DNA from 4 places in the Leclercia sp. GHBNCSD genome. Region 1 is predicted to be linked to each of the others. Evidence: predicted binding sites of a transcription regulator. Region 1 holds the regulator's gene; each other region holds the start of a gene.
The links. The regulator CRP, encoded in region 1, controls carbon source genes, mostly activating them, when cyclic AMP is high. The targets are predictions, from matches to a motif close to ATGTGANNNNNNTCACAT.
Positions count from the first base shown of each region.

Region 2: ACT3IC_RS02205 (ABC-F family ATPase) is a predicted target of CRP. The motif match lies at 863-880, and genes of this name have one in related genera.
Region 3: bhsA (multiple stress resistance protein BhsA) is a predicted target of CRP. The motif match lies at 1,316-1,333, and genes of this name have one in related genera.
Region 4: ACT3IC_RS13225 (enolase C-terminal domain-like protein) is a predicted target of CRP. The motif match lies at 1,514-1,531, and genes of this name have one in related genera.

Region 1 is NZ_JBQVYO010000001.1:2,396,873-2,399,076, reverse strand. It holds gene ACT3IC_RS11535 (phosphoribulokinase) at 1-141, shown strand, start outside; gene ACT3IC_RS11530 (OsmC family protein) at 191-595, opposite strand; gene crp (cAMP-activated global transcriptional regulator CRP) at 906-1,538, shown strand; gene ACT3IC_RS11520 (YccS/YhfK family putative transporter) at 1,596-2,204, shown strand, end outside.
Region 2 is NZ_JBQVYO010000001.1:440,876-443,079, reverse strand. It holds gene ldtB (L,D-transpeptidase) at 1-764, opposite strand, end outside; gene ACT3IC_RS02205 (ABC-F family ATPase) at 984-2,204, shown strand, end outside.
Region 3 is NZ_JBQVYO010000001.1:87,260-89,463, reverse strand. It holds gene ACT3IC_RS00525 (glycine zipper 2TM domain-containing protein) at 1-35, shown strand, start outside; gene ACT3IC_RS00520 (TetR/AcrR family transcriptional regulator) at 525-1,160, opposite strand; gene bhsA (multiple stress resistance protein BhsA) at 1,403-1,660, shown strand; gene ldtC (L,D-transpeptidase LdtC) at 1,738-2,204, opposite strand, start outside.
Region 4 is NZ_JBQVYO010000001.1:2,733,405-2,735,608, forward strand. It holds gene ACT3IC_RS13220 (GntR family transcriptional regulator) at 1-150, shown strand, start outside; gene ACT3IC_RS13225 (enolase C-terminal domain-like protein) at 138-1,337, opposite strand; gene ACT3IC_RS13230 (PTS transporter subunit EIIC) at 1,612-2,204, shown strand, end outside.

The sequences.
Region 1 (2,204 bases):
TGGCTGCTGGCGATGCTGCAGGGCTCGTTTATCTCGCACATGAATACGCTGGTGGTCCCGGGCGGGAAGATGGGACTGGCGATGGAGTTGATCATGACGCCGCTGGTACAGCGGTTAATGGAAGGGAAGAAGATCGATTGAGGCTTGTAGGCCGGGCAAACGAAGTGCCGCCCGGCGTTTGATCCAGGACTTACGCCTCGATCACTTCATACGAATGGGTAATATTGACCGCTTTTTCCAGCATCAGCGCCACGGAGCAGTACTTCTCCGCAGAGAGATCCACCGCGCGGGAGACCGCAGCCTCTTTTAGCGCTTTGCCGGTTACCACGAAATGAAGGTTGATATGGGTAAAGAGACGCGGCGCTTCATCCCGGCGCTCTGAAGTCAGTTTCACTTCGCAATCGGTCACATCGTGACGCCCTTTTTGCAGAATCGAGACCACGTCGATAGCGCTGCATCCCCCTGCCGCCATCAGAACCACTTCCATCGGGCTGGGTGCTTTATCACCGGAGTTGCCATCCATCAGAATCTGGTGCCCCGAGGCGGACTCACCGAGGAACGTTAACCCTTCAACCCATTTCACACGTGCTTGCATTTTAACTCACTCCAGGCTTGCATTTTTTCTGTCAGATTACGCGCCAGTAACAATTCTGGCAAAGGAAGTCGACCTGCATCAAGCTGAAGCGAGACACCAGGAGACACGCGGCAAAACCTATGCTAAAACAGTCGTGATGCTACAGTAATACATTGACGTTGCACATGTATGCAGAGGACATCACACATTACAGGCTGCTAATTATTGTGACAGCCAGATCCCCAGGTAAGGGGAAGAATTCGATTGCAACCCCAGAGCGAAGGTAGAAAGCCTGACTCTGGAGACAGCTTATAACAGAGGATAACAGCGCATGGTGCTTGGCAAACCGCAAACAGACCCGACTCTCGAATGGTTCTTGTCTCATTGCCACATTCATAAGTACCCATCGAAGAGCACGCTGATTCACCAGGGTGAAAAAGCGGAAACGTTGTATTACATCGTCAAAGGCTCAGTGGCAGTGCTGATCAAAGATGAAGAAGGCAAAGAGATGATCCTCTCTTACCTGAATCAGGGAGACTTTATCGGTGAACTGGGCCTGTTTGAAGAAGGTCAGGAGCGTAGCGCCTGGGTCCGGGCAAAAACTGCGTGTGAAGTGGCTGAGATCTCTTATAAGAAATTCCGCCAGCTGATCCAGGTTAACCCGGATATCCTGATGCGCCTCTCTTCGCAGATGGCTCGCCGTCTGCAGGTCACCTCTGAGAAAGTGGGTAACCTCGCCTTCCTGGACGTGACGGGCCGTATCGCTCAGACGCTGCTGAACCTGGCGAAACAGCCAGACGCCATGACCCACCCGGACGGTATGCAAATTAAAATTACCCGTCAGGAGATCGGTCAGATCGTCGGTTGTTCCCGTGAGACAGTGGGTCGTATTCTGAAAATGCTGGAAGATCAGAACCTGATTTCCGCCCACGGTAAAACCATCGTGGTTTACGGAACACGTTAATTCCGCTAAGACGGCGTGGCATCGCATGATGACACGCCGTTTTTGTCTCTCTCACCCATGTGGCGCAGGCTCATTTATCACCCGGAAGTTAACTACGCACTACGGCAAACCCTGGTGCTGTGTCTCCCTGTGGCTGTGGGGTTAGTTCTCGGTTATCTGCAATACGGCCTTCTGTTTTCTCTTGTTCCCGCCTGCTGCAACATTGCGGGTCTCGACACGCCCCATAAACGCTTTTTTAAACGCCTGATAATTGGCGGCTGCCTGTTTGCCGGCTGTAGTCTGGCGGTACAATTGCTGCTGGCGCGTGATATTCCGCTGCCCCTCATTCTGACCGCACTGGCGATGACGTTAGGGGTCACGGCGGAGATCAGCGCCCTCCACGCCCGCCTGCTGCCCGCCTCGCTGATTGCGGCCATCTTTACCCTGAGCCTGGCGGGGAATTTACCGATCTGGGCGCCGCTGCTGATCTACGCCCTGGGGACACTCTGGTACGGGCTGTTTAACTGGTTCTGGTTCTGGCTGTGGCGGGAGCAGCCGCTGCGTGAATCCCTGAGCGTACTCTACCGCCAGCTGGCTGATTACTGTGAAGCCAAATATACCCTGCTGACCCAGCACACCGACCCGGAAAAATCGCTGCCGCCGCTGCTGGCGCGCCAGCAGAAGGTG
Region 2 (2,204 bases), 2.0 Mb from region 1:
GGGTTATGCACTTCGAGGTAACGGCTGCCATCTGGCTCGGTGGTCGCTTTTACCGGCTCGTTGATGAACTGTACGCGAGTACCCACCGGTACGTTTTCGAACAGGAATTTGATGTCGTCGTTACGCAGACGCACACAACCGTGGCTCACGCGCAGGCCGATACCGAAGTTGGCATTGGTGCCGTGAATCGCATACAGACGGCCAATATAGAGCGCGTACAGACCCATTGGGTTATCCGGGCCCGCAGGCACAACGGCTGGCAGCGGCTCGCCCGCGGCAATGTATTCCGCGTGCATTTTCGCGGTTGGGGTCCAGGTTGGGCCCGCTTTCTTACGCTCAACTTTGGTGGTCCAGTTCATCGGGGTATCTTTACCCAGCTGGCCGATACCGATTGGCAGCACGATTACGGTGTTGGTGCCTTTCGGGTAGTAGTACAGACGCATTTCGGCGCTGTTGATGATGATACCTTCATGCACGGTATCCGGCAGGATCAGCTGCTGAGGAATGTTCAGCACGGTGCCGCCTTTCGGCAGGTACGGATCGACGCCCGGGTTAGCTTCCATCATGTTGGAGAGGCCAAGTTGATATTCTGCTGCGAAATATTCCAGCGGCTGGCTGTTGCCTTCTTCAATGGTCACAACCTGGTTCTGACCGACCAGACGGCTACCGTCGGTTGGCAGTGGATAGGTGACAGCAGAAGCGGTCTTGCAAAACCCTACTACGGCAAACGCCGCCGCAAAAAGCGAAGTTAATTTCATATTCATGTTGTGCGAGGTATCTGTGCCACGTTGGCAGGTTGTTTAAAAGTCAGAACGGTTTAGGGAGCGCATTATATGTGCATTCCCACCCGCATGGAATTCGGATGTGTACTAAATCACACTTTTTTCAATTCTGTTAAGTGTAGCGCTACGTTGTTAAGCGGGATCTCATTTCGGAATTGTGGCATAATGCCGGGTTTATCACACTTCTCGCAGGAATCTCCCGTGTTAGTTACCAGCAACGTCACTATGCAGTTTGGCAGTAAGCCGCTGTTCGAAAACATTTCCGTCAAGTTTGGCGGCGGCAACCGTTACGGCCTGATTGGTGCCAACGGTAGCGGAAAATCCACCTTCATGAAGATCCTCGGCGGCGATTTAGAGCCGACCCTGGGCAACGTTTCTCTCGATCCGAACGAGCGCATCGGTAAGCTGCGTCAGGATCAGTTCGCCTTTGAAGCGTTTACCGTGCTTGATACGGTGATCATGGGGCACGTTGAGCTGTGGGAAGTGAAGCAGGAGCGCGATCGCATCTACGGCCTTGCCGAAATGAGCGAAGAAGATGGCTATAAAGTGGCCGATCTCGAAACCCAGTACGGCGAAATGGACGGCTACTCCGCCGAAGCCCGCGCCGGTGAGCTGCTGCTCGGCGTCGGTATTCCGGTTGAACAGCATTACGGCCCGATGAGCGAAGTCGCGCCAGGCTGGAAGCTGCGTGTTCTGCTGGCGCAGGCGCTCTTCTCCAACCCGGATATCCTGCTGCTCGACGAACCGACGAACAACCTGGACATCGATACCATTCGCTGGCTGGAGCAGACGCTGAACGAGCGTAACAGCACCATGATCATCATCTCGCACGACCGTCACTTCCTGAACATGGTCTGCACCCACATGGCCGATCTCGACTACGGCGAGCTGCGCGTTTATCCGGGCAACTACGACGAGTACATGACCGCCGCGACCCAGGCGCGTGAGCGTCTGCTGGCCGACAACGCCAAGAAAAAGGCGCAGATTGCCGACCTGCAATCCTTCGTCAGCCGCTTTAGCGCCAACGCCTCTAAATCCCGTCAGGCCACCTCCCGCGCCCGTCAGATTGACAAAATCAAGCTGGAAGAAGTTAAAGCCTCCAGCCGTCAGAACCCGTTCATCCGCTTCGAGCAGGATAAGAAACTGTTCCGTAACGCGCTGGAAGTGGAAGCCCTCACCAAGGGCTTTGAAGAGGGGCCGCTGTTTAAAAACTTCAACCTGCTGCTGGAAGTGGGTGAGAAGATCGCGATTATCGGCGCCAACGGCGTGGGTAAATCCACCATGCTGAAGACCCTGGTGGGCGAACTCCAGCCGGACAGCGGCACCGTGAAGTGGTCCGAAAACGCCTCTATCGGCTATTACGCGCAGGATCACGAGTATGAGTTTGAAAACGACCTGACCGTATTCGAATGGATGAGCCAG
Region 3 (2,204 bases), 2.3 Mb from region 1:
GCGACGGCCAGCTGGTACTGAATAACAAAGCATAAAAAAATCTGTTCTCTGCATTTAGCTCCCCATTCGCTCAGGCTGGGGAGCTTTTTTTGCGCATAAAAAAGACCTTAACAGCGGGGCGACTTGCGCCAGAAGTAAGGTCTTTCCTGGAGATGCTGCTGGGTGACGGGGTCAAAGGTCGAATTCATTATACTGGCGCAGTAACATAAATCCCGTTATCAGGACGGAAAGAAAAGCAAATAAAACTGACCCACCACATAAAACCCAGAGACCGAATAACAATGTAATGCCTATTAACACCTTAAAAAAAGGTAACAGCAAAACCATTATATTCTCCTTCTGAATGTGAATAGCCAGAACGCCTTCACCATAACTAATGCAACTAATCATTAGTACATCAATAATCACTGGTTAAGCATAGCAAGCGGTGAAGCCGTGGTGATAGTTTTTAACTATCTTTCTACGAAGTATAGCGGAAGCTGCGGCGAGAAAAGGGGGAGCAGGGCGGCAGGCCGCCCTGAAAATCAGACTTTCAGCAGTTCAGGCCATAACCGCAGGGTTATCTGGGTGACAGTCAGCAGTTTTTCCAGGCTGGCCCCTTCGCGGGCACTGATGGACATACCCTGCAAAATGCAGCTCAGATATTGGGCAAGTTTCTTCGGATCGCACTGCGCCGGGATCTCACCGCGCTGCTGACGCTGCTGTAAAAACTGGCACAGCGTCTCTTCCTGCATGGCATGGCGAGATTTAACCGTATGGGCAATCTCTTCAGAAGAGGCTGCAAGCGTGGCCGACGTGTTAATCATAAAACATCCCGCAGGGGTCTCTTTGCTGGTAAAGCAGGTCGCCACCGCGGTGAAATAGTCTTCCAGCGCCCGTTCAACGGGCTTCTCCTCGCAAAACAGCTGCGCTTCATGGCGGGCGGCAAAACGGCTGATATAGCGATCCAGCACCGCCCGGAACAGCCCCTCTTTATTGGTAAATTCTGCATACAGCGTAGGCGCTTTCGCCCCCGTCGCGGCAACCAGGTCAGCCAGTGATGTGGCTTCATACCCATGCTGCCAGAACAGCGTCATGGCCTTGTCCAGCGCCGCTTCCCTGTCGAACACTTTTGGTCGGCCACGGCTTTTCTTTTCGCAACGCGTGTCATCGGTTGTCATGAGCCGTTGTACCTCTGTTGGATTGTTGAACGACCATTATAAAAATAATCCCTTTCCGCAGCCAGCGCCGCATGAATAAAAATTTATTCATCATATCAATATGAATTTAAACGCTTTTAAAATTATTTTAATGATCGTTATAAAAATAAATTGACGTGTGATGTAGATCACATCTATCATTTTGTTATCGATCGTTAAGTTAATGCTTACGACATCCCGTTCACTTGCAAAAGGTCCTTATCATGAAAAACGTAAAAACAATCATCGCCGCTGCAGTACTCAGCTCACTCTCATTTGCCAGCTTCGCTGCGGTTGAAGTTCAGTCTACCCCTGCCGATCAACAAAAGGTGGGCACCATCTCTGCGAACGCCGGGACTAACCTGAGCTCTCTTGAAAGCCAGTTAGCGCAAAAAGCGGATGAAATGGGGGCGAAATCTTTCCGTATTACTTCTGTAACCGGCCCGAACACCCTGCACGGTACTGCAGTGATCTACAAATAAGCATGGCTTAACCCTCATTAATGCCACTGCGAAAAAAAACGCTCTGCCTGTGCAGAGCGTTTTTTTATCTGTTAAGGCTACAGCGCCTGGGTAGCGGGGTGAGGCGTCACATCTACCGGCATACCCGAACGCGCTTCCATGGCGCGCTCCATAACGACCTCGTCAGCGCTGGCTTTAAAGCCCTGCTGCGCAGCATTCAGGACAATCGGTAGGGTCTGGGGATCGTCATTCAGCGCTTTCGACAGCGGCTGATGTACCTCCACCAGGCGCACGCCGCCAGGCTCTTCTGACACCTTAATCGGCGTGTTCATGATATTCACTTTGGTACCGGGCTGGACCACACGGAACAACGTCTCGATGTCATTGTCCCGCAGGCGAATACAGCCGGAGCTGACGCGCATGCCGATGCCAAAATCGGCGTTAGTGCCGTGCAGCAGATAGACCCCACCGTAGGCAGCCAGGCGAATGGCGTGATGACCCATCGGGTTATCCGGTCCGGCGGGGACCACCGCTGGCAGATCGATACCCTGGGCTTTATAGCGGG
Region 4 (2,204 bases), 340 kb from region 1:
AGCCCAGCAATGCATATTAATAATCGTGGAATACTGGAGGGGGGTCGGGTCTTTGAGGTGAGCGATATTATTGATATCAACTACACCTGCACCTGGGTCAGCCCGTATAACCGCGATAATTTAGCCTGGCGACAACATCAGGGCGTGTGAATCGAGCCGTCCGGCAGGCGGCTTTGCGTCCATTCATGCGGGCGATAAACCAACGGATAGGCCAGAGCTCGCTCTTCATTGAAGGCGGTGCCGATGCCGGGCGCTGTCGGCGGATAAACAAACCCGTCTTTCACCTCAGGCGCGCCAGGGAATACGCTGTCGGTGGCGGCAGAACGCGGAATAAATTCCTGAATGGCGGCATTATGCAAATGAATGTTCAGGTGCGTATTTACCGCCACGCCGATAGGGGTCATATCGCCGGGGCCATGCCAGGCGAGACGCACGCCGAAGGCCTGACAGAGATGCGCAAGCTTCAGCGCCGGTGTAATGCCGCCAATCTGCGAGATGTGGCAGCGAATAAAGTCGATGCGGCGGTTCACAATCAGCTCGTGCCATTCAGCGGGATTATTGAAGAGCTCGCCCATCGCCAGCGGCACGCAGCTCTGCTGGCGAACCTGTTCCAGCCAGGCACTCTGCTGCGGCGGTAAAATATCTTCAATAAAGTAGGGTTGGTAAGGCTCAAGTTGTTTTGCCAGTTGCACCGCCTGCTGCGGGAATAATCGCTCATGAACGTCGTGTAAGAAATGGAGTTTCCAGCCATATTTTTCGCGCAGGGTGCGGAACATCTCCACGGTATTCGCGATGTATTCATGCTGATCGAACCAGGCCCCTGACGTCGGATTTTCCGGGGCATGTAACGCCGATGGCGTTCCGCCATAAAAACCAAGCTGGCAGCGGATATGCCGATAGCCTTGCGCCACCAGTTTATCAACGGAGGCAAAGAGTTCCTCCAGCGTTTCGCCGCTGGCGTGGCTGTAAGCCGGGATCGCATCACGGGCTTTTCCACCCAGCAGCTGATAAAGCGGCATTCCGGCCAGTTGCCCTTTAATATCCCACAGAGCCATATCCACGCCTGAAATCGCGTTGTTCATTGCCGGACCGTTACGCCAGTAAGCGTTAACGTTCATCATTTGCCACAGATCTTCGATGTTATTGGCATCCCGGCCGATGAGCAGCGGCTTAAGGTACTCATCCACCAGGGTTTTCACCGCCAGCGGGCGTTGCTGGAAGGTGGCGCAACCGTGTCCAATGGGCCCGTTTTCGGTGGTGACGCGCACGGTCACCAGGTTATGTCGGTCCGGGCGCGTAATAAAACACTCGATATTTTTGATAATCACAGGCGTCACGAAAAACTCCTTTGCTGCGCTGTGGAAATACGGAATGGGAATATCATCGCCCCAAAAATGTTTACAGGTAAACCATTTTTTTATTATTTATTTTGGTCAGTTATTTTATTCTATTTTAATTAAAAGCCGTACCAATTGTGCATTGCATATTGTTTTACCGTCTTTTAGATGGTTAAGTGTGAGCGGTGTCAAATTTTATTGGTTTGTTTTGTATGGGGGGGTTAATTATTCTCGGAGCATCAATAAAACAACAACCATACCGGCAGGAGTCTTTATGGGGATGCAAGAAGCCATCAACAATATTATTTATCTGGTCGGCGGCCAGGGGAATATTAATAAAGTCTGGCACTGTATGACGCGGCTACGGTTTGATCTTATCGACGATAACAAAGTTGATCAGACCGCGATAAAAAATCTGACGGGCGTGCTGGGCGCGCAACTGCAGAGCGATCAGTTTCAGGTGATTATTGGGCCGAAGGTGAACAGCTGGTACGTGCAAATGGTTAAGGTACTCGGTCAAGGGGGCGATCAGGCGCCGACGGCGACGAAGGGGCGTAAAAGTCTGGTCTCCCTCTTTATGGATACCGTCTCGGGCGTGTTTGGCCCGATTGTTCCGGCCATTGCCGGGGCCGGGATGATAAAAGGGCTGCTGGCCGGGCTGATTGCACTGAAGTTGGTATCAGCGAAAAGCGATACTGTTATGGTTATCGACCTGATTGCCAGCGGCGTGTTCTATTTTCTGCCTTTCTTTCTTGCCGTGTCGGCGGCAAAGATCTTCAAAACGAATGAGTATCTTGCCGCGGCGGTTGCCGCCTGTCTGATGTATCCCTCCTTAATAGAAGCAGCGAAAGCCCTGGCGACACATCA